DNA from 4 places in the Photobacterium kishitanii genome. Region 1 is predicted to be linked to each of the others. Evidence: predicted binding sites of a transcription regulator. Region 1 holds the regulator's gene; each other region holds the start of a gene.
The links. Region 1 encodes CRP, which controls carbon source genes, mostly activating them, when cyclic AMP is high. Its sites were predicted from a motif close to TGTGANNNNNNTCACA; they were not measured.
Positions count from the first base shown of each region.

Region 1 (5,832 bases):
GTCGTGGTTATGTCGATATTTTTGACGCAGGTCCGAGTGTTGAATGTGATGTGCGTAATATAGAAACAGTTCGTCACTCGCAGCGGTGTCGAGTGAATATTGGCGAGCACTCGAGTGAGCAATATTATTTAGTCTCCAATTGTGAGTTAGCCGGGTTTCGAGCGGTAGCTGCACCGTTGGTGGTTGATTCACAAGGGCAAGTGACGATGACCGCAGATATTGCTACCGCACTTAATATCGCTATTGGTGATGAAGTCCGGTTAGTTGCATTATCATAATAAGGAGAGACGAATGAGCTTATGGATTAATAACCAATGGCTAGCAGGCGCTGGTGAGCAATTTCAATCACTCAATCCTTATGATGGTAGTGTGGTTTGGCAAGGTAAGGCCGCAACGACAGCGCAAGTTGAAGTCGCTGTTACTACCGCAGAAACTGCGTTTTTAACCTGGTGTAATACCACTCTTAGTGAGCGATTGGCAGTAATAGAATGCTTTGCTCAATTAGTGCAGCAACACCAGCCACAACTTGCTCGTACTATTGCTACTGAAACAGGTAAGCCGTTATGGGAAAGTACCACTGAGGTGGCAGCCATGATTGCTAAGGTAGCATTATCACTTCAGGCTTACCATGAGCGTACAGGTACGCGCCAACGGCAACAAGCTGATACAACCATGATTGTCCGCCATCGTCCTTTGGGCGTCATGGCGGTATTTGGACCCTATAACTTTCCAGCTCACTTACCTAACGGCCATATTATTCCGGCATTGCTGGCAGGGAATACAGTGGTGTTTAAACCGTCTGAACTTACGCCAAAAACGGCGCAACTGATGTGTGAGTTGTGGCAGCAGGCGGGTATCCCTGCTGGGGTGATTAATTTAGTGCAAGGGGGAAGTTCAACAGGAATGGCTTTAGCTGCGGCGGCAGGGGTTGCTGGAGTATTGTTTACTGGTAGTGCTCACACTGGACATTTATTGCATCAGCAATTTGCAGGGCAGCCTCAAAAAATGTTGGCTTTAGAAATGGGGGGTAATAATCCATTGGTTGTTGGCCCACAATATGGCGCAATTGATGCGGCAGTGTATACCATCATCCAGTCAGCTTTTTTAAGTGCGGGACAGCGCTGTACTTGTGCGCGGCGATTATATATAGCGGTAGGAAAAGCCGGTGATGAATTGTTAGCGCGGTTGGTGACAGTCGCGTCGCAATTGATAGTGGGGGATCCATTAGCAACACCGGCACCTTTTATGGGGCCATTGATATCAAATGTGGCTGCCGATCAAATTATTGTCAATCAGCAGCAATTAATAAACGCGGGTGGCGTTGCTTTGTTAGCCGCAACACGAGGGCAAGGTGCGTTAGTTACACCGGCTATTATTGATGTCAGTGCGATTACGGAGCTGATGGATGAAGAGTATTTTGGGCCGCTATTACAGGTCAGTCGTTACCATGATTTTACCCAAGCGGTGGTGAGTGCTAATCAAACGCGTTATGGACTCGCCGCAGGGTTAATATCAACCGATGTCCAACAATGGCGTTATTTTATTGACCATATTCGAGCTGGGATCGTTAATCGTAATCGGCCTTTAACTGGCGCCAGTGGTGATGCACCTTTTGGTGGGCCAGGTGCTTCAGGTAACCTGCGTCCAAGTGCTTATTATGCAGCAGATTACTGTGCTTACCCAATGGCATCTGTTGAAGGGGAACAATTACAATTACCGTCGCAATTAGCGCCAGGTGTGAGCTTGAACTAAGATCTATAAAGTGATTATGCTTTAAATTAAGCGGGTAGGTTATGGAATCGATTACGCAACTTTTTGATAGCTTGTGGCACGATTATAGTCAGCGATTATGCCCATCAGCGGTGCAAATACAGCGATTATTAACCGAAGATGTCGCATTATTAAATGATCATATCGCGTTACGTAGCTTTGGGTTACCTAAGTGTGGTTTAGCGGTTGTTGCTGCTCCGTTTATTGCGTTGGGTTATCAACCGCAAGCTAAATATCATTTCAGTGCTAAAAAGCTGTATGCCGAATATTTTGCTCACCAAAACCCTTTACTCCCCAAAGTCTTTATTAGTGAATTACAGTTAGGCGGCTGTTCGGCCGAATTGCAACTTGCAGTGCGCGGTTTATTAGATCAGGTCGATGATGATTATTTTCGCCAGCCTGATTTTGTTTATGGCGGTCGTCCATGGCAACTTGATTTTGCAACCTATCAATTTTTAGCGGCTGAAAGTGAGTATGCAGCTTGGGTTGCGGCGCACGGTTTTGGTGCTAATCATTTTACGGTAAGTATTAATCAGCTCGAGCAATTTACTTGTTTAGAAGAGGTAAACCATTTATTGCGTCATAACCAGTTTGTGATTAATCAGACAGGCGGAGACATAAAAGGTGATGCGACGGTAATGTTAGAGCAATCGGCAACGATGGCTGATGAGGTTGGGGTTAGTTTTCGAGATGGGGTTTATAAGATCCCTGGTGGATTTTACGAGTTTGCTAAACGCTATCCACAACCGAATGGTGAATTGTATAGCGGCTTTGTTACTGCCTCGGCGGATAAAATATTTGAAAGTACCAATAGTTAACTGAGTACTTGATAGTGAAAATGGCAGTAATAACAACAGCACTTAGTTACATCAGTGCTGTTATTGCTAGCTAGTTATCTAGTGGTGAACCCCAAACGCCTGATTCATCCGCTGGGCAGCGACGTAATCCTGTTTGTTGTTCAAGGTAGCAACGGCTATCGCTAAACCCTGTCATTTCAATGGTTGTGGGCTGGTTAGTTAACACCCCTGGTACGGTGGTGAAACTGTTAGTAGAAAAGCGTTCAATATCCATATTGACCATCATTGATTAAGAAATCCATTTGTAATCGAAATGTAGCATGAATGAATGTGATTACAAATTAAAATTTAACCGTAATACTAACTCCGTCAATGTTTGTTTTATGGTGCTATTTAGAGATAGTCGAGATCAAAAAAAACCGCAGGTATAAGCTGCGGTTTCATCGGCGATTAAGGTACGACTAATAATTAGCGTGTACCGTAAACCACGATTGTTTTGCCGTGAGCAGAAATAAGATTTTGCTCTTCAAGCATTTTTAAAATACGACCCACTGTTTCGCGAGAACAACCTACGATCTGGCCAATTTCTTGACGAGTGATCTTAATTTGCATGCCATCTGGGTGTGTCATTGCATCGGGTTGTTTTGCAAGATTAAGTAACGTCTGTGCAATACGACCTGTTACATCAAGGAATGCAAGATCACCTACTTTTTGACTTGTCACTTGTAAACGACATGCCATTTGAGCAGATAGACGCATTAGAATATCTGGATTAACTTGAATTAACTGACGGAATTTCTTAAATGAAATTTCTGCAACTTCACAAGGGCTTTTGGCACGAACCCAAGCTGTACGCTCTTGGTCTTCTTCGAACAAGCCGAGTTCACCAATAAAGTCACCCTGATTTAGGTAAGAAAGGATCATTTCCTTACCTTCTTCATCCTTGATTAATACAGCAACAGAACCCTTCACGATGTAATACAAAGTTTCTGCTTTTTCACCAGCGTGAATTAACGTGCTCTTTGATGGATATTTGTGAATGTGACAATGGGAAAGAAACCACTCTAAAGTTGGATCTGTCTGCGGTTTACCTGGAACCATATTACTAACTTCCTCTGCATATGTTGCCCAACAATATGTTCTGTGAAGATAACTCAACAAAACTGTTTGCTGGCGGGGTTATTCACTCAGCTGCTGGGCTGCAAGCTAACTTGAACTTGTTAAGATTGTATCCTTTTTTTAGGGTTTTTTCTTGATATTGATCTAGCTGACTCGCTCATTTATGAGAGATAAGTGTGCACATGATCACATCGTTGTGAGTTAGTCACCAAAAGCATAGTTTTAATGTGGGTTTGTTAGTTAATTTGGGTGGTTTAAATATGCAACGTAATTAGCATTAGCCGGAATAAATAGCGTTTACATTGATGAGATTATCAACAAAAATAGAGTTAATATCTGAATAATATAGCCAAAGGAGATAGAGATGCAGTCACGAGTAAAGTGGGTTGAAAATATGACTTTTGTTGGTCAGTCATCATCAGGCCATAGTGTTGTTTTAGATGGTAATGGTGGTGATAAAGCACCAAGTCCGATGGAATTAGTGTTAATGGCCGCTGGTGGTTGTAGCTCGGTTGATGTTGTGAGTGGATTACAAGATTTACAACAGCAGATCACTGGCTGTGAAGTGAATATCTCTGCTGAGCGTCGTGAGCAAGCGCCACGTATTTTTACTCATGCAAATTTACACTTCGTGGTTAGTGGCCATGATTTAGCGCCTCAATTAGTCAGTAAAGTGGTTGCTGACTCACTCGAAAAATATTGCTCAGTGTGTTTAATGTTAGGTAAAGGGGTCGAGCTGAGCCACAGCTATGAGATTGTTGTGGCGTAAACACTATCATTATTAACGGTTACTGATACTAGTGACCGTTAATTACGCAAGTAACGATTAGCCGATCTGGCCATTTTCAATCAGTTGTTCAAGTAAAGGCCGCATAATTAGCTCCATCGCAAAGCTCATTTTGCCACCTGGAACAACCAGAGTATTATGGCGTGACATAAATGAACCTTGAATCATTGCTAATAAATGCGGAAAGTCGACATTCTTTAAGCCACGAAAGCGGATCACCACAAAGCTTTCATCTAAACTTGGAATTCCTTTGGCACTGACAGGATTTGAGGTATCAACAGTTGGTACCCGTTGAAAGTTAATATGAGTACGAGAAAATTGCGGCGTGATGTAATTAAGATAGTCATCCATTGAGCGCACAATTGATTCCATTACTGCTTCACGAGAATGGCCCCGATCACGGGTGTCGCGAATAATTTTTTGAATCCATTCTAAGTTAACAATCGGTACCATGCCGATAAGTAGATCAACATGTTGAGCCACATTGATATCGCCATCAACCACCCCCCCATGTAGACCTTCATAAAACAACACATCCGTATTTTCAGCCAATTGTTGCCACGGGGTAAAAGTACCTGGCATTTGATTATAAGGTACGGCTTCATCAAAGGTATGCAGATAACGGCGAAACTTGCCGCTACCATCTTGAGAGTATTGTTTGAAAAAGTGAGCTAATTGTTCAAAGTCATTGGCTTCTGCACCAAAGTAGCTGATATGACGACCTTGTTCTTTCGCTTTGCGGATTTCACAATCCATTTCAGGGCGAGTAAAGCGGTGGAAGCTATCACCCTCTAGCCATGCAGCGTTGATGTCCATCATATTAAACATCTTGCGAAAGGCTTCAGATGTTGTGGTCGTTCCAGCACCTGATGAACCAGTGACTGCAATAATAGGGTGTTTTACCGACATAACTCACCTTGTTGTGATTACTACATGTTAATAACAAAAAAAGAACAATAATAAATGTTACTACAGCTTTGCGTAAATGTCGGTTTTAAGTGATAAAAGTGCTGGCGAGGGCGAATTTTTATAATGATAAATATTGTTTTTTTTTACATTTGATTACGAAGCTTAATATCGACGGACTCATGTAATTCAGAGAAAACAATAACCGCATCACCAGTTTGCAGTTGCCGGCGAACATAAGCGACCTTATCGCTAAGGCTGATTTCTACTTCGCCATAATCAGTACCTTCGCGCAAAATAAATTGTTCGATGAGATTGGTTAGGGTTTCAGGGGCGATGTCTTGCCAAGGAATAATCATTACAACTTCTTAAATGATTAATAAAACAATAGCTGTAGTATATTCTTAAATTGGATTGAAACAAACTCAGTCATTATAAGCTGATGTTGATTGG
Region 1 covers NZ_LN794352.1:303,777-309,608, forward strand. The annotation lists gene astA (arginine N-succinyltransferase) at 1-278, shown strand, start outside; gene astD (succinylglutamate-semialdehyde dehydrogenase) at 292-1,752, shown strand; gene PPBDW_RS01605 (DUF1338 domain-containing protein) at 1,794-2,588, shown strand; gene PPBDW_RS01610 (hypothetical protein) at 2,659-2,853, opposite strand; gene crp (cAMP-activated global transcriptional regulator CRP) at 3,036-3,668, opposite strand; gene PPBDW_RS01620 (OsmC family protein) at 4,051-4,455, shown strand; gene PPBDW_RS01625 (phosphoribulokinase) at 4,513-5,382, opposite strand; gene PPBDW_RS01630 (YheU family protein) at 5,526-5,738, opposite strand; gene PPBDW_RS01635 (hydrolase) at 5,805-5,832, opposite strand, start outside.

Region 2 (5,832 bases), 850 kb from region 1:
ATCAAAAAACAGCCATTAATTGATCACTCTATTGGGTTGCACCTTCGCTCATCAGTGATCAGTTTTCTAAACATTCATACCTCATTGTCCTCTTTTTACCTCCACAGCCCCTGCTTCAACCCGAGACTCTTACGACTAAACAACTAAAAACAGACAATTAATACACATAAACACCACAATGAAGCAAAAAACACCAGCTATTACTTATAAGCCATAGAATCAAACTTTTTATTGTGTAAAATATAGACTTCTACACTCCAATATTGTTTTTACCATGATTGATTTAAATATATTACCTCTCTACTTAACTGCTGTGATCGCCTTACTGCTTATCCCTGGGCCAGACATGCTGCTAATTGCAAGTTCAAGCTTAACTTATGGCCGTAAAGTCGGTATTTATGCGAGTCTAGGTAATGCTACATCCGGTATTTTATTAACTATTTTAGCTGCACTTGGGGTATCTGCTCTTATCGCAATGAACCCAATCGCATTACATGTTTTACGTTTAGTCGGTGGTGCTTACTTATTGAAAATGGGGTGGGACTGTATGCGCAGCCACCCTAGTGATGCACCTCAAGAACTAGAACAATCTAATAAAATGGCATCAACATTATATCGCCGCGCAGTATTTACTAACCTGCTCAACCCTAAAGCATTAATTTTCTTTGTACTGTTCTTACCACAATTTGTTTCAACTCATGTTGCGACTTCATCCGGTGAACAAATGCTTGTGCTTGGGTTACTGCTTAATGTTTTAGGGCTATTATTTAATCTATTTCTAGTGACGACCATTGGCGTTTTTGGTCAATCATTACTAAAAAGTGAAAAATTCCGTAATAACCAACATAAATTTATGGGATTAATCTTCTTCGTACTCGCTATTTGGCTGTTAGCTTCACAGCTACCAGCACCACCGAGCATGTAAGCCATTATTGATAACTATGTTTTCACCAAAAAAAATGCCATTAATTGCAATGGCATTTTAAAAAATCTCATTAATTATATAAAAAAAATGACTAAAAATAGTGTATTAAAGAAAATAAATGAATAGGTAACAATCCTAATTTATATGAGAATAATTAGTCTATAAATTTTGACTTGAATTTCACACTAAAAAACCTCATATACATACCTTATAGATGTGCTGCGCACGCTTACCTTTTCATTTCTTTTATTTAATGCGCATCACAACATTACGCCCCGTATGTAGGGCGCATTAAGGATTATTATGATTACTCACGTTGGCATTATTGATCAGGATCCAGTCCGCCTGATCACTCCATTATTAGACGAAGCAGTACCTGCCGATAAAATGGTATTTATTGGTACTGAAAAACAACAAAAACAATACGACCGACTTGCTTCTATTTTGATTCCACGTAACATTATTGTTGAATTTTTCGTTATTCCCGACATTATTAATGTCACTCAAATTCGACAACGTCTTAACCAGCTTGCTGACCAGTTAAAGCAAGACAGTCGTGATGTGTGGTTTAATGCAAGTTGTGGTTTGCGTCACCGTCTATTATCAGCTTATGAAGTCTTCCGCTCTTTCCATTGGCCTATCTATGTCATTGAACCTTTCAGTGATGAAATGTGTTGGTTATTCCCCAATGACCGCGAGCAACAACAAGTTCAAGATCGTATCCAAATTACTGACTACCTAACAATCTTTGGCGCCCGCTGTGAGTTATCTGATAATCCAATGCCAGAATCGCTTAACGACCAGCTATGGGAATTAGGCCAACGTTGGGCAAGCTCTGCATTAGAATTAGGCCCAGGTTTAGCCACCCTTAATTACCTCGCAACAACATGCCGTAAAGAGCAAATATTACATGTTGAGCTCAGTGAGAAACAACAAGGTTATAAAGAACTTGGTACGTTACTAACCGATCTAGAAGAAACAGGCCTTGCGACATACCACGATGGTATTTTGACATTCAAACATGAAGAAGCACGTCGATTTGCGAATGGTGAGTGGTTAGAAAGTTTAGTTCACAGTACAGTTCGTGCAATTCAAAACGAATTACCAACCATTCAGGATCACTCATTAGGCGTACAGGTTTACCGTAAAATTGGTGAGCGTGAGGTACGTAATGAGCTAGATGTAGCAACAATTGTAAATAATAAGCTCCATATCATCGAATGTAAGACCAAAGGTATGCGTGATGATGGCGATGATACCTTATATAAACTTGAATCATTACGTGACCTACTAGGTGGGCTACAAGCACGTGCAATGCTAGTCAGTTTCCGTCCTTTACGTCATCACGATTTAGTACGCGCACAAGATTTAGGCTTAGCGATTATTGGTCCAGATCAACTCGGTGATTTATATACTCACCTTTATGATTGGCTTAAAGGTGCCGGTGGTGAAGCACATAACCCAGCATAAGTATTAGCATTAAAAAAAGGCCTTCTATGAAGACCTTTTTTTTACTTAAATATTGATTATCGCTTAATGCTGTTTGACACCACTTATCCAAGCCGATTAAAAACAATCCCTGCAGCTTGTGGCTTCTGTGTATGATGCTGACCATCATCTAATACTAAAGTAACAGTAGTTGAATTTTCATTCACTGTGGCAATAATATCTCTTACAACAAACACATCATCTAAATAGGCAATTTTCATCTGTAATACAGGGTGAATAGGCAATGCCACGGTATCTTGACGTCCATTCGGAAATGTAATTTTATAATCAATCATATTTATAATTTCACTCAGCAAAACGAATCACTATTCTACATTAAATAGAAATGAATGGTTAAATTCCTAACTCATTAATATATTAGTAGTCAATTACTACTATAACAATATTTCTATTTCGATATTAACCATACCACCAGCGCTATTGATAAAACTGAACCACAAAAAAAGCCGATGCTCTTTATCATAAGCATCGGCTTTGTAAGCTATTGGTACTGTTAATTAAATACAGTACCAATACTGCCTTATTTAGTTAGCATCTGACGTGCAGCTTCAACCACAATCTTAATTGAACGAGCTTCTGTTTCTTTCAAGGTTGCATGATCAGGAATTTCTTTTTGTGTACGGTTAATAATAACACCAGCTACACAACCAGCACGTAAACCAGAACTTGCACACATAGTTAATAGTGTTGCTGACTCCATTTCGAAGTTTAGAACACCCATATCTTGCCACTCTTTCATTGAGCCTTGGAAGCGACGAACAACGCGACCAGAGAATGTGTCATAACGCTCTTGTCCAGGGTAGAAAGTATCACTTGAAGCAGTAACGCCAGTATGTACTGTTGCACCAGCATCATCACACGCTTGCTTCATTGCTGTTGCTACTGTGAAATCAGCAACTGCTGGGAATTCCATTGGAGCAAAGTGAAGACTTGCACCATCAAGACGAACAGAAGCGGTTGTTACAATCATATCGCCAGGATTGATATTCGGTTGGATAGCGCCTGTTGTACCTACACGAAGGAAAGTGTTAACACCAAGTTGTGCTAACTCTTCTACTGCGATAGATGTTGAAGGACCACCAATACCAGTAGAACAAATAACTACAGGCTTACCATCTAGTTGCGCACGGTATACTGTGTATTCACGCGCACTTGCTAGAAATTCAGGGTTTTCCATTAGGTTGGCAATTTTTTCTACACGAGCAGGATCACCAGGGATAATCGCTAATTCAGCGCCGTTAAGATCAGCTTTATTAACACCAAGGTGGAACACTTTATTGTCAGACATAATGATACCCTTTAAATTTAATCGCTCTGATTGTAGGAACAGAGATGGATAATTATCGTTAATTTTTGTGGTTTGACAGCAAACCTAATGCGCAACGTAACAATAACGTCGGTCAAAATATGCTGTAACGATAGCGGAAGCTGAAACTGTTTTTAGTGAGTTGAATCACATTAAATGAAAGCAATGAAATTTTTCGTTACAAATTAACAAGACGCAGATCACAACAAAACGTTTCCCTATCGACCGCATCACAAAAAAACAGCAACGTTACCCTAACGTTTAGCATACTGATTACCGTTTCAATATTGTTATAAATAAAAAAGCAGAATGGTGTTTAACCCATCCTGCTCATTATTGTTACGTTAATAATATGAGTTTATTAACTCAGTTATTTTTTTGGTTTAAAGCGTAATAACCGCAAAGCATTCAACGTTACTAAAGCTGTTGCCCCACTGTCAGCTAATACTGCGACCCATAACCCGGTCACACCAAGTATAGTTGTCACTAAGAAGATACCTTTTAAACCCAGTGCTAGACCAATATTCTGGCGGATATTATTTAAGGTTGCTCGTGATAATTCGATCATTACTGGCAATTCAGAAAGACGATTATGCGTAATTGCAGCATCTGCAGTTTCGAGTGCTACATCAGTACCGCCCCCCATCGCAATACCAATAGTCGCTGTTTTCATGGCTGGTGCATCGTTAATACCATCACCGACCATAGCAACGCTATGTACATCATTCAACTTTCGAATTTCAGTCACTTTATCTGCTGGTAATAAGCTAGCGCGGAAATCAATATCGATTTCTTTAGCAATCGCGGCGGCTGCGCGCGCATTATCACCAGTAAGCATCACTGATTTAATACCTAATTTATTAAGCTTTTCAATTGCAACTAATGCGTCTTCACGTAAATTATCACGCCATGCAACTAAACCCACTGGCTGTGCATTACGAACTGCAACCACCAAGGTTTTACCTTCATTTTCTAAATCTGTTGCTTGTTGCTGTTGCTCAGCAGTGAGTACAATATCTTGTGGCAAACGATCTGCGGCACATAATAAGAACTTATCACCTTCAGTTATGCCTTGAATACCCCGCCCAACTAAGGTTTCACGTTCGGTTGCTTCAACAATGGTAAGCTGCTTTTCTTGAGCACGATTAACAACTGCTTTTGCCAGTGGGTGTAACGAACCTGCTTCAATCGCAGCAGCTTGACGTAATAATTTATCGCCATCGTTATCCCAACAAACCATATCGGTAACAACAGGTTTACCTTCAGTTAGCGTACCTGTTTTATCAAACGCAACAACTTCAATATGACCCAGTTGTTCTAACGCTGCACCACCTTTAATCAATGCACCACGACGTGCAGCAGCTGCTAAGCCTGATGTAATCGCTGCGGGCGTTGAAATAACCAACGCACATGGACAAGCAATCAAGAGTAAAGCGAGGCCTTTATAAATCCATTCATCCCAAGATTGACCAAACACCAATGGTGGAATAACAACCACTAACGCCGCTAATAAAATCATGCTTGGTGTGTACCAACGGCTGAATTTATCCAGAAAACGCTCTAATGGTGCTTTGCGTGATTCTGCATCTTCAATCATATGTAAAATACGATCTATCGCATTATCACCTTGAGCTGAAATAATGGTTAAGCGCACCACTTTATCTGATGCCATACTACCCGCCATGACTTTTTCACCGGGAGTACGCTCAACAGGTACCGATTCACCTGTTAATGCACTTTCATCAAAACTAGCGATAACATCAAGTACTTGACCATCAGCAGGTAAACGCTCGCCTGGCACAACTTCAATCACATCGCCAGGTTTTAATTCAGAGGCTGATATTTTGGTTTTGGTACCATCAGCCAAAATAACCGTTGCTTCTTCTGGCACTAAATCCATTAATGCCTTTACGCCACTACGAGCACGTGAAGCAGCATACCCTTCGAGCTGTTCACCAATAAGGAACAGTAGAATAACCATCGCAGCTTCAGCTGTTTCACCAAGGTATAAAGCACCAATAGCAGCAACAGACATTAATGTTTCAATCGAAAACGGCGTTCCTGACTTAGCTAAAATAACCGCTTTTTTCAA
Region 2 covers NZ_LN794352.1:1,158,360-1,164,191, reverse strand. The annotation lists gene PPBDW_RS05685 (LysE family translocator) at 275-925, shown strand; gene PPBDW_RS05680 (Card1-like endonuclease domain-containing protein) at 1,229-2,395, shown strand; gene PPBDW_RS05675 (hypothetical protein) at 2,479-2,709, opposite strand; gene udp (uridine phosphorylase) at 2,955-3,722, opposite strand; gene PPBDW_RS05665 (zinc/cadmium/mercury/lead-transporting ATPase) at 4,111-5,832, opposite strand, start outside.
Region 2: udp (uridine phosphorylase) is a predicted target of CRP. The motif match lies at 3,877-3,892, and genes of this name have one in related genera.

Region 3 (5,832 bases), 2.1 Mb from region 1:
AAAAAGCCGACGATAGTTATCCTATCGTCGGCAATTAGAGAGATCACTGGGTGATCTGGCTTACATCAGCATCAGTTGGTTACAGTGATGTAACACGACTGAAACGTTTGCCATCGCCACTTACTGCACGGATCTCAACTTTACCAGTCACACTTGGCTGTGCTTTCGCATCATAAGTGTTCCATGTTTTACCTGCGTCAGTAGAGTACTGTAGAGCAAGACCTGGCATGCTTACGTTCATCGCAAGTTTACCATTTTCAATCTTAGCACCAGGTACAGGTACACGGTATTGAATGCCAGCAGCATCTAGTTTAGCCAACTCACGTTGACCTAATACGTTAGCAAAACGCTGCCACTCGTCATGTAATGCTTTCTTGTTTACAAGATTTGAATCTTGAGAATATTCAACACCAACTTGGTATTCATTTTCCCAATCACCCTTGTGCCATGCACGCTCAGCAGCAGCTAGAACGCGCGGGAATACCATGTATTCATACTGCTCGTCATTACCTACTGTCTCACTCCAAAGCTGAGCAGATAGACCGTGGAAACCTTTCGACTTCACAGTACCTTTACTTGCAAAACCATTACCATCACGATCTAGTGATGTTTCAGCATTTTGCGGTAAGTTCTCTGGTGCAAAACCAAACATCTTACGCGTATCTGTTGCACGTGTTGCCCAGTAGTAGCCACGCTCTGATGGGTCTACTTCGTATGGCATATCCATGTAAACATAATCAGGGTTAGATACGATCACATCGTAGCCTTTATCAGCCCACTCATAAGCTGACGCACCGCCGCCCCAGTACAGAACGTCCCAGAAGTTTACACGTACGTTATCAGTCTCAAACGCTTTTGAGTCTTTTGAATACTTCAAGCCATCTTGCCATGCTTGGAAGTTCTCAATACCTTTACCATTAACCACTTCACTTACACGCTCAGCAAAGTAACTTGGTAGACGGTCATAATCACTTACGACACCTTCAGCAATCAATTTTTGACACATTGGTGACTTCTGGTATGGCTTATCTTGCTTAGATTGATCAATAGACCCCGTCCAAGCTGTTTGATCTGCTGCGTTAATATCTTGGAAACCAGCATTTAGCTTGATATTTTTCGCTTCATCACCACCGAAGTGCCATGTATTTAGCGGCATACCCGCTTCTTTATGCATTGCTTGAATTTCAGTAATTACTTTATCAACAAACTTTGCAGAAGAATCCATACATGGGTTAATGAAACTACGCTTATCGTAGAACTGTACTGTAGTAACGTTTGAGGTATCGTTTGGATCCATCAAGCGGTACTCGTTCGCTTCATCCATCTTACCTTCAGCAGCTAAACGCTTGTAACGCGCTTCCATTGCTACTACTGCAGCACGTGCGTGCGCTGGCATATCGATTTCAGGAATAACTTCAATACCACGTGCTTTAGCGTATTTTAGAATATCTAAGTAATCTTGCTTGCTGTAGTAACCAGAACCATCGTTATCAGATGTAGGACCTGAACCCAGTTGTGGTAATAGACATGAAGTCTCAGATAAATCGTGACAACGCTTACCACCAATGTCGGTTAGCTCTGGTAAACCAGGGATCTCAACACGCCAGCCTTCATCATCTGATAGGTGGAAGTGGAATTTGTTCATCTTGTACGCTGCCATTTGGTCTAACGTACGTAGAATCACTTCTTTTGAGTGGAAGTTACGACCCACATCAACCATTACACCACGGTAATCAAAACGTGGCGCATCCGTTACTTCTAGCGTAGGAATGCTATTTTTAGCACCAGTGCTCATTAAAGAGATTAGTGATTGCATACCATAGAATGCACCTTGGTCATCAAAACCAATAACCGTTGTGCCTGTTGGAGTTACATCTAGCTTGTAAGCGCCAGCAATTTGTTGATCTTTAGCAAACGAACCAGGTAGAAGGCTTACTTTTACAGGGTATTGACCCTTAGTATTAACACCTAATACGTCAAGACGCTCATTCACTGCTGCCATCATATCGGCTGGTAGAGTGAAATTGCTGATTTTAATACCGTTTGCTAGTGAAACAGTGTTACCTGTTAGCTTAGTGCTTAGCGGTGTCGGAACAATCGTTGCTGCCACTTCTTCTGTAGCTAACACATTAATGTCTTGGTTCTTCTCAAAACGTGTTTCAGCAGTTGCAAGCACATTATTATCGGCTTTAACACGTTTAAATTGATCGCCCTTAAGCGGTACTAGGTAATCTGAAGGATTAACTGAATCAGTACTCTTAATCGTTTGTGGCGCGGCATCACCCGACGTCACGTATGCGCGTGGCATATAATCGTTTTCGAAAAGCGTCCAGTATTCACCGATGTAAGGAATAACAACCTTCTCGCCTTCAGCAAAGCCATCAAACTTTTCAGTTGGCTCTAGCGTATGAAGGTCACCAGTTACGTGTGTAACTTTGAATTGGTCGTTTTGAACTTCAAGAATTTGGCGAATGCTGCTGAAATAAATTTTCCAGTCTTTACCTGTAACTGCTGGGCCATTATTTTCCAGCGTCAAATTAATTAGATCACAAGATGCCCACTCTGCGCCTAGCGTCTTACACTGTAGGCCTTCTTCTGCACCGTGTTGAGTAACAATTTCATAAGTAACATCAAGGTTATTAGCTAATTTTTTAACAACCTTCTCATCATCATTTCCTTGTGTTGCACAACCAGTTACTGCTAGTGCAATGAAAGATGCTAACGCCGTAAGTTTAATAGTCATGAAATATTCCTTTCTCCCGATATCCCTTTAAATGAAGGGAAAATCTATATAGAGCCCAAAAGTTGGGTACTCAAAATGCCGGTCTTGATATCTTACAACTAAAATATCAGGACCGGTCTAATTAAAAGTGTTGCGGTATTTCGTGTGTCGCTTAATTACTTAAGAATTTAGGTAATTATGGAAGCTTTACTGCTGATAGGTCTTCTGACGCTGGGATTTTTTTCATCTCACCAGCAACGATTTCAGCTAGAGGGCCTAGGATAACTTGTAAGTTATTTGAACCTAATTTAACCACTCCCATTGCACCTAGTGCTTTTAATGTCTTCTCATCTGCAAGGCTACTGTCTTTTAGAGTTAGACGTAGACGAGTGATACAAGCATCAATGTTTTCTAGGTTACCGTGACCACCAAGCGCTTTTAAGTATTGCTTAGCTAATTCACCCGTTTCAGCTGAACCACGTACTGATGAAGTCTCTTCTTCGTCATCTTCACGGCCTGGAGTCTTAAGGTTGAACTTAAGAATAACAGTGCGGAAGATAAAGTAGTATAGACCGAAGAACACAACACCTTGAAGAACAAGCATGTACCATTGAACAGCTAATGGGTTACGTGTTGATAAGAATAAGTCAACTAAACCTGCTGAGAAACCGAAACCAGCAATCCAGTGCATTGAAGCCGCGATGTATACAGAGATACCCGTTAATGCTGCGTGGATAACGTATAGTGGCGGAGCAAGGAACATGAATGCAAATTCTAGAGGCTCAGTAACACCTGTGAAGAATGATGCAAAACCAGCAGCTAGAAGAAGTGAAGCAACACGCTCTTTGTTCTTCGCTTTAGCTGTGTGGTACATAGCAAGTGCTGCACCTGGTAGACCGAACATCATGATTGGGAAGAAACCAGCCTGGTACATACCAGTAACACCAGGTGTACCTTTACCGCTCAAGAAGTTAGGAATATCGTTAATGCCTGCAACATCAAACCAGAATACTGAGTTCAGTGCGTGGTGAAGACCAACAGGAATCAATAGACGGTTAAAGAATGCGTAGATACCAGCACCGGCAGCGCCTAGACCTTGAATACTTTCACCGAAATGTACTAGACCGTTGTAAATTGACGGCCAAACATACATCAGTACGCCTGCGATAATAATACCAGCAACAGAAGTCAAAATTGGAATCAAACGCTTACCACTGAAGAATGCTAACGCTTTGTGCAATTCTACGTGAGAGAAACGATTGTAAATTTCTGCTGATACGATACCTACAAGGATACCTACGAATTGGTTATTGATTTTTGAAAACGCGGCAGGAACAGCGCTTGCGTCAATACCTTGGATTTGTGCTACTGCACCAGGTGCAAGTAACGTTGTAACAACTAGGAAGCCTACGAAACCAGAAAGTGCTGCTGCACCATCTTTATCTTTAGACATACCGTAAGCAACACCAATCGCAAACAACACAGACATGTTGTCGATAATTGCTGAGCCAGCTTTGATTAAGAATGCCGCTAACGCAGAGTTTGCACCCCAGCCAGTCGGGTCAATCCAGTAACCAATACCCATTAAAATTGCCGCTGCAGGAAGTACTGCAACTGGCACCATTAGTGCTTTACCTACTTTTTGAAAATATCCAAGAATATTCACCCTTAGTTCCCCCTATGGTTTTCTTAGATGCGATAGTGATAGCTTTTTTTTGCCATCTCTTTTTTGTCCTTTGCAGTTTATGAATTTTATTTCGCTCCGCAAATTAAAACATCATCATTTGTGATCTCAATCACCGACCGAGGTCAGAACTGAGTGATTTTGCTAGCTCGATCATAAAACTTATTTTATCATTCGAAACAAAGGCGCTATGCCGCTCAGATTTTTCCTGTTTTAACTATCTTCAAAGAGGTGTCAACGTGAGACTAATCCCGCTTAATAACGCTAAAGATGTTGGTCTATGGTCTGCTCGCTACATTGCAGATCGCATTAACAAGTTTCAACCAACAGCTGAACGTCCATTTGTGCTAGGTCTACCTACCGGTGGTACACCACTTGCTACATACCAGCGTCTGATTGAACTATACCAAGCTGGTGAAGTAAGTTTTAAAAACGTAGTGACATTCAACATGGACGAGTATGTTGGCATGGCTGCTGATCATCCAGAGTCATACCGTAACTTCATGTATAACAACTTCTTCAATCATGTTGATATACAAGAAGAAAACATCAACCTTCTTGATGGCAATACCGCTGACCACCAAGCTGAATGTCAACGTTACGAAGACAAAATCAAAACCTATGGCCGCATTAATTTGTTCATGGGTGGCGTGGGTAACGATGGCCATATCGCATTCAACGAGCCTGCATCATCATTGGCTTCTCGCACGCGTATCAAGACTCTTACCCATGAAACACGTATTGCGAACTCTCGTTTCTTTGAAGGCGATATCAACCAAGTACCTAAGTACTCATTAACGATTGGTGTTGGTACGCTATTAGATTCTGAAGAAGTAATGATTCTGATCACTGGCCACAACAAGGCACAAGCACTACAAGCTGCTGTTGAAGGTTGTGTTAACCACCTATGGACAGTTTCTGCACTTCAGCTTCACCCTAAATCAATGATCGTTTGTGATGAACCATCAACCCAAGAACTTAAAGTGAAAACAGTTAAGTACTTCCAAGAGCTAGAAGCAGAGAACATTACACACATCTAATCCATATAAGGATAATTCATGTACGCGCTAATAAACTGTCGAGTATTCACAGGTAGCGATGTGCTGAATAACCACGCCGTCATTATTGATGGCGTGAATATTCACGCAATAATCCCTGAAAGCGACGTAAAAAAAGATATCGAAACAATTGATTTACAAGGTGCAAACCTAACCCCTGGCTTTATTGACTTACAACTCAATGGCTGTGGTGGCGTGATGTTTAATAATGAAATAACGCCAGCAACAATCGATACCATGCACCGCACCAACCTCAAATCTGGCTGTACCAGTTTCCTGCCAACGCTCATCACTTCTGCTGATGAAGACATGAAACAAGCCATTCAAGCCCAACGCACTTACCAACAACAATACCAACATCAATCACT
Region 3 covers NZ_LN794352.1:2,368,061-2,373,892, forward strand. The annotation lists gene PPBDW_RS11110 (beta-N-acetylhexosaminidase) at 80-2,743, opposite strand; gene nagE (N-acetylglucosamine-specific PTS transporter subunit IIBC) at 2,919-4,388, opposite strand; gene nagB (glucosamine-6-phosphate deaminase) at 4,646-5,446, shown strand; gene nagA (N-acetylglucosamine-6-phosphate deacetylase) at 5,465-5,832, shown strand, end outside.
Region 3: nagE (N-acetylglucosamine-specific PTS transporter subunit IIBC) is a predicted target of CRP. The motif match lies at 4,508-4,523, and genes of this name have one in related genera.

Region 4 (5,832 bases), 1.3 Mb from region 1:
ATTACTCGAAATGTTCAGTGTTAAACGTGAGTACGCTAATAATGGTAACGTTGATACCATGCTCTATGATGGCTTCTTCTCCACCGCTGATCGCTCAACCATGGATATTATTCGTGAAACAGCAGCAGATTCACTAGCAACACTGGAAATTAATGTCGATGATGAGCGCATTAAGCCGTTATTGTTCCGCTATCGCGCACGTAATTATCCATTAACGTTAACTTATCAAGAACAGCAACGTTGGAAGCACCACTGTCAAGATTTCTTTGAAGAAAACATGACCAAATATATGGAAAACTTTGAAGCTGTCGCGCTAGATTGCCAGTCAAATGAACACAAAATGAAGATCATGAAGTCGTTATATGACTACATTAATAAATTGATGTAATTCATTATGTTATGACTTTTGAATACGCATAAGCTCGTCATAGTGATCCTGTGATGGGCTTTTTTATTATTAATAAGACCCGTTATTTGATGATTGTCGTAATTCCGTCAACACTTAATGCTATCGAATGATGTTGTGTTCGAAGCGTTTACAAGTGGGTGATCTAATGACAACCAAAACAGCAGTAAAATGTTATCGGTTTGAAGGGATTGATTTTATTCCTGAAAATAGACTACTTAACTGGCATGATAATCAACAAACACTATTAACGGCTGATGAGTCCCGTTTTTTAGCCTCACTGTGTTACCTCGCAGGTGAAGTGGTTAGCACTGAATCGATATATCGTTATACCTTTACCTCCCCTAACGCCTACGAAGAAAGCTGTGATCATCATTATGATCTAAATGTTTTATTGCTATCACTGTCTAAAAAATTACTCCGCAATGGAAAGATGGCGATACCTATCTATATTATTCCAAGTTATGGCTTTCGAGTGTCTTTACCTAATACCACTGCAGTTCGCAATGAAACGACACCACTTAAATCCCCTCCATCATGGCCTGCTCTAGTTAAAAACAAATCAAAAAAGCCTTTGCTTCAAGTGATTAACATAAATTACGCCATCATCACAACGGTAGTAATCATTACATTTACACTACTGATTAGTTATTGGATTATGACAACCCAATAACATTGATGCTTGTTTTATCAACAGAAACAAATATAGTTCATTAATCGTGAAAAATTAGTGTGACATTTATCATACTTATTTGTATGATGAATTAAATATTTAAAAGTTGTAATATCCATGAATTATATACGCTCATTTGCCATCGTTATGATTTGTTTCTTTTTAGGACAAGGCATTCAACACTTTTCTGGATTACCGATTCCAGGCAGTATTATCGGTTTATTTATCCTTTTTATCAGTCTTGTCACAGGCATTTGTCGGGCTGAGTGGGTTGAAAGTACCTGTAATCTATTAATAAAACATATGGCGTTGCTATTTGTCCCCGTCGGTGTTGGCTTGATGAACTATTTAGGTGTCATTGAAAACAACGCTGCGATCATTTTTGCAAGCACCCTAGGTAGTACCATTATCGTATTAATTGTTATTGGCTTAGCGGTACACCATAAGGAGAAAGAGTCATGATATGGCTAGTAGCAACCTTAGTGTGCTTTTATTCCGCACGCTATTTAGCAATGAAAATCAAAAATCCCTTTTTTAACCCCCTTTTGATCACGCTTATTGTGATGATCGTGGCACTTAAATGGTTCACTGTACCTTATCAAACCTATTTTGCCCAAAATGAAGTGATTAACTATTTGTTAGGTCCTGCTGTTGTTGCATTAGCCTTTCCTTTATACCAACAAATTGGGCTTATTCGCAGCAAATGGAAGACGATCTTAACTTCGTGTTTTGTTGGTAGTGTATTGTCGATGACATTTGGTACTGCTATTGCTTTTTCAATGGGCGCCGATGCCCAACTCGCAGCAAGTATTTTACCGAAATCAATCACAACGCCACTAGCGATGGCGGCTTCACAGCAAATTGGTGGTATTCCTGCAATTACATCTGCAATGGTTATTATTGTTGGCTTATTTGGTGCCGTATTAGGTTATCCAATCATGAAATTATTTCGTGTTAAACATCCTTTAGCAAAAGGTTTGTCGATTGGTACGGTTTCACATGCATTAGGCACAGCCAAAGCCGTTGAGGAAGACTATCAAGAAGGGGCGTTTAGTTCATTAGCATTGGTTATTTGCGGCATTATGACGACCCTATTAGCACCGCTGATGTTCCCTTTGCTTTTACGCCTATTTGGACACACCTAACAGCAATGTATGAAAAGCAATCAATTTGATTAATTTTCACTAAGTTATTGAAATATTATCTGCAAAATTGCAGAAACAAGTGTGACGCCACTCCCAACAATGTAATAGGTGCAACATCAAAACCAACAATGTGACCAAGATCACTTCCAATACCTTGTGATTCACATAGAATGTTTTGCCATCAACAATGAAGGAGTAACACCCAATGTACGCACGTGTTATAAAAGCATTAAGCTTATTACCTGCTGAATTGGCGTCAGCTTTAAAGCCTATTATTGAAGCTTCAGATTTCGACTCAACCATTAGTCCTGAGCAATTCGAACTTTTATTATCAACTACTCAGATGACTGATACTGAACTTCGCTTGGCTCTCCTTCCTATTGCTGCATCTTATGCTGTTGTACCTATTTCCAATTTCTATGTCGGCGCGATTGTGCGTGGCGCATCTGGTCGCCTTTACTTTGGTGCGAATATGGAATTTGAGAACGCTAGCATGGGTTGTACTATTCATGCCGAGCAATCAGCTATTAGCCATGCATGGATCAAAGGTGAAGTTGGCATTAAAGATGTCACCATCAATTACAGTCCGTGTGGTCACTGTCGTCAGTTTATGAATGAATTAACATCAGCTAACGATATGATAATTCAACTGCCGCAACGTCAGCCAATGACATTACAACAATACTTACCCGATTCATTTGGTCCACTTGATTTAGGCATTAAAGATGGCTTATTAAGTGACATTGATAATGGTATTAGTATCGAAGAAGATTCAGAGCTAGCTGCTTGTGCTTGTAAGGCCGCTAACCGCTCACATGCGCCTTACTCGAAAAACTTCAGCGGTGTTGCATTAAAAGCACAAGATGGTCGTATTTTTGAGGGGATGTATGCAGAAAATGCAGCCTTCAACCCTAGTCTACCTCCGCTGCAAGTTGCATTGATTAATATGAATATGTCTAATTATCCGCTATCTGAAATCGTTGAAGCGGCATTAGTAGAAAGTGCTGACAGCAAAATTAGTCAACTAGCACGCACACAAGCATTACTTGAAGCACTTAATCCTGATGTGCAATTAACGTACGTTGCTTATTAAGTCACCAATTGATTTAAATAATCTAAAAAGACCGCCTTACTGGCGGTTTTTTATTACCTAATATTGATCAATGTTGGCTATCAAACATCAAAAGCGTATTATCTCGCCACCTATTATTAGAAGCCAATGACAATGTCTCAAACACATAATCCTTTGCAAGGCGCTGCATGGATGCTCACTGCAGGGCTCGCGTTTGCTATCGTAAACAGTTTAGCTCAGTACCTTAGTATCAAAATGCATGTTCCCTCAACCTCTGTAGCTTTGATCCAATATTTCATTGCTCTAATCGCGATGTTACCTTGGTTACGTACTATGGGTATTCGCCACTCGCTTAAAACAAATCACTTTTGGTTACACTGCTTACGCGTGTTTTTAGCGGTTATTGGTATTCAATTATGGCTATGGGCACTGGCCTATCCGGTACCAATTTGGCAAGGCATTGCCCTACTCATGATTTCACCACTATTTGCCACTATTGGTTCAGGTCTAATTTTAAAAGAAACGGTCGGTAAGGCGCGTTGGTTTGCAACGTTAGCAGGGTTTGCTGGTGCCATGATTATTCTTGAACCATGGTCTGAAAATTTTAATATCGCGACACTATTGCCTGTCGGCGCCGCATTTTTCTGGGCGGCCTATTCATTAATGGTGAAAAAACAGTCCAGTAATGAATCACCGACGACTATCGTGATGTACCTACTCATTTTAATGACACCATTTAATCTTATTTTAGCGGCGCCTGATTTTACAATGCCAACAGTGAGTTTTAGCTGGTGGCTATTAATTCTAGCAGGCTTACTAACGGGCTTAGCGCAATGGGCGATTGCAAAAGCTTATGCTGTCGCTGACGCGTCTTTTGTACAACCCTTTGATCATGCGAAGTTACCACTAAACGTATTAGGTGGCTGGCTGGTCTTTGGCTGGGCTCCTCCTGGACGACTCTGGCTGGGTGCAGCTATTATTATTCTTTCCGTCGCGTTTATTACCCATTGGGAAAATCGCAAAAAATAACCATTTTAAAAACCGCTTATCATAAGCGGTTTTTTTTGTCTTCGGTTATGGTTATCCATTAATCAGGTCGAAAGCAAACGATTGCGCAAACGTAAAAATAAGGTATTATTAATTTCAGATTTCACCTTTAATGACAAATCGTAAGGAATATCAATGTTTGGTACAGCTACTTGTTCTGATGCAACCCGTGTATTACTGCTTGGTTCTGGTGAACTGGGTAAAGAAGTTGCTATTGAGTGTCAGCGTCTTGGCCTTGAAGTAATTGCCGTTGATCGTTATGAGAATGCGCCAGCGATGCAAGTTGCGCATCGTAGCCACGTTATTGATATGTTAGATGGCGATGCACTTAAACGCATTATTGCGCTTGAAAAGCCCCATTTTGTTGTTCCTGAAATTGAAGCAATTGCAACAGATACATTGGTTGAACTTGAGAACCAAGGGGTAAATATTGTCCCAACCGCTAACGCGACTAAATTAACCATGAACCGTGAAGGTATTCGTCGTCTAGCCGCTGAAACGTTAGCTATTCCAACCTCCCCTTACGAATTTTCAGATCAATATGCTGATTTTGAAGCTTCTGTGCATCGTATTGGTATGCCATGTGTGGTTAAGCCAATCATGAGTTCATCAGGTAAAGGTCAAAGTGTCATTAAAACCGCCACTGATATTAAATCTGCATGGCAGTATGCACAAGAAGGCGGACGCGCAGGCGCGGGACGTGTCATTGTGGAAGGCTTTGTTGATTTTGACTACGAAATTACGTTACTAACAGTACGTGCTGTTGATGGTGTGCATTTTTGTGCCCCAATTGGACATCGACAGGAAGATGGCGACTACCGTGAGTCATGGCAGCCACAACAAATGTCTGCTGCTGCCCTAAAAGCAGCAGAGAACGTTGCTCAGAAGGTTGTAAACGAATTGGGCGGTTATGGCTTGTTCGGTGTTGAGCTGTTCGTTAAAGGCGATACAGTGCTATTTAGTGAAGTATCCCCTCGCCCACACGATACAGGTATGGTCACATTAATATCGCAAGAGTTATCTGAATTTGCACTCCATGTACGTGCATTTTTAGGCATGCCTATTGAGCAGATCACTCAATATGGTGCGTCGGCTTCTGCCGTTATTCTTGCAGAAGGTGTATCTACTAATATTCGTTTTGATAACCTTACCGCCGCGCTATCTCGTCCACAAACACAAGTTAGATTATTTGGTAAGCCTGAAATCAATGGCCGTCGTCGTCTTGGCGTAGCGCTCACACGCCGTGATAACATCGATAATGCAATAACTGATGCTATTGCTACTGCTGCTGACATTAAAGTGATTCTATAGCCTTAGCAGCGCAATAGAGACCATAAAGGCGTCATCATGACGCCTTTATTCTTCATATAGCAGTCTTAAATCAAATTACACTTCGATTAACCATACTTCTTCAGCAAAGCGCTCAACACCACGTTGACGGCGAGGATGGGTTTCATCTGCCTCATCACGCTCTAAATGGGTAATTTTG
Region 4 covers NZ_LN794352.1:1,580,985-1,586,816, reverse strand. The annotation lists gene sbcB (exodeoxyribonuclease I) at 1-388, shown strand, start outside; gene PPBDW_RS07490 (hypothetical protein) at 555-1,079, shown strand; gene PPBDW_RS07485 (CidA/LrgA family protein) at 1,197-1,541, shown strand; gene PPBDW_RS07480 (CidB/LrgB family autolysis modulator) at 1,538-2,224, shown strand; gene cdd (cytidine deaminase) at 2,430-3,317, shown strand; gene PPBDW_RS07470 (DMT family transporter) at 3,450-4,325, shown strand; gene purT (formate-dependent phosphoribosylglycinamide formyltransferase) at 4,479-5,654, shown strand; gene PPBDW_RS07460 (thiopurine S-methyltransferase) at 5,730-5,832, opposite strand, start outside.
Region 4: PPBDW_RS07485 (CidA/LrgA family protein) is a predicted target of CRP. The motif match lies at 1,138-1,153, and genes of this name have one in related genera.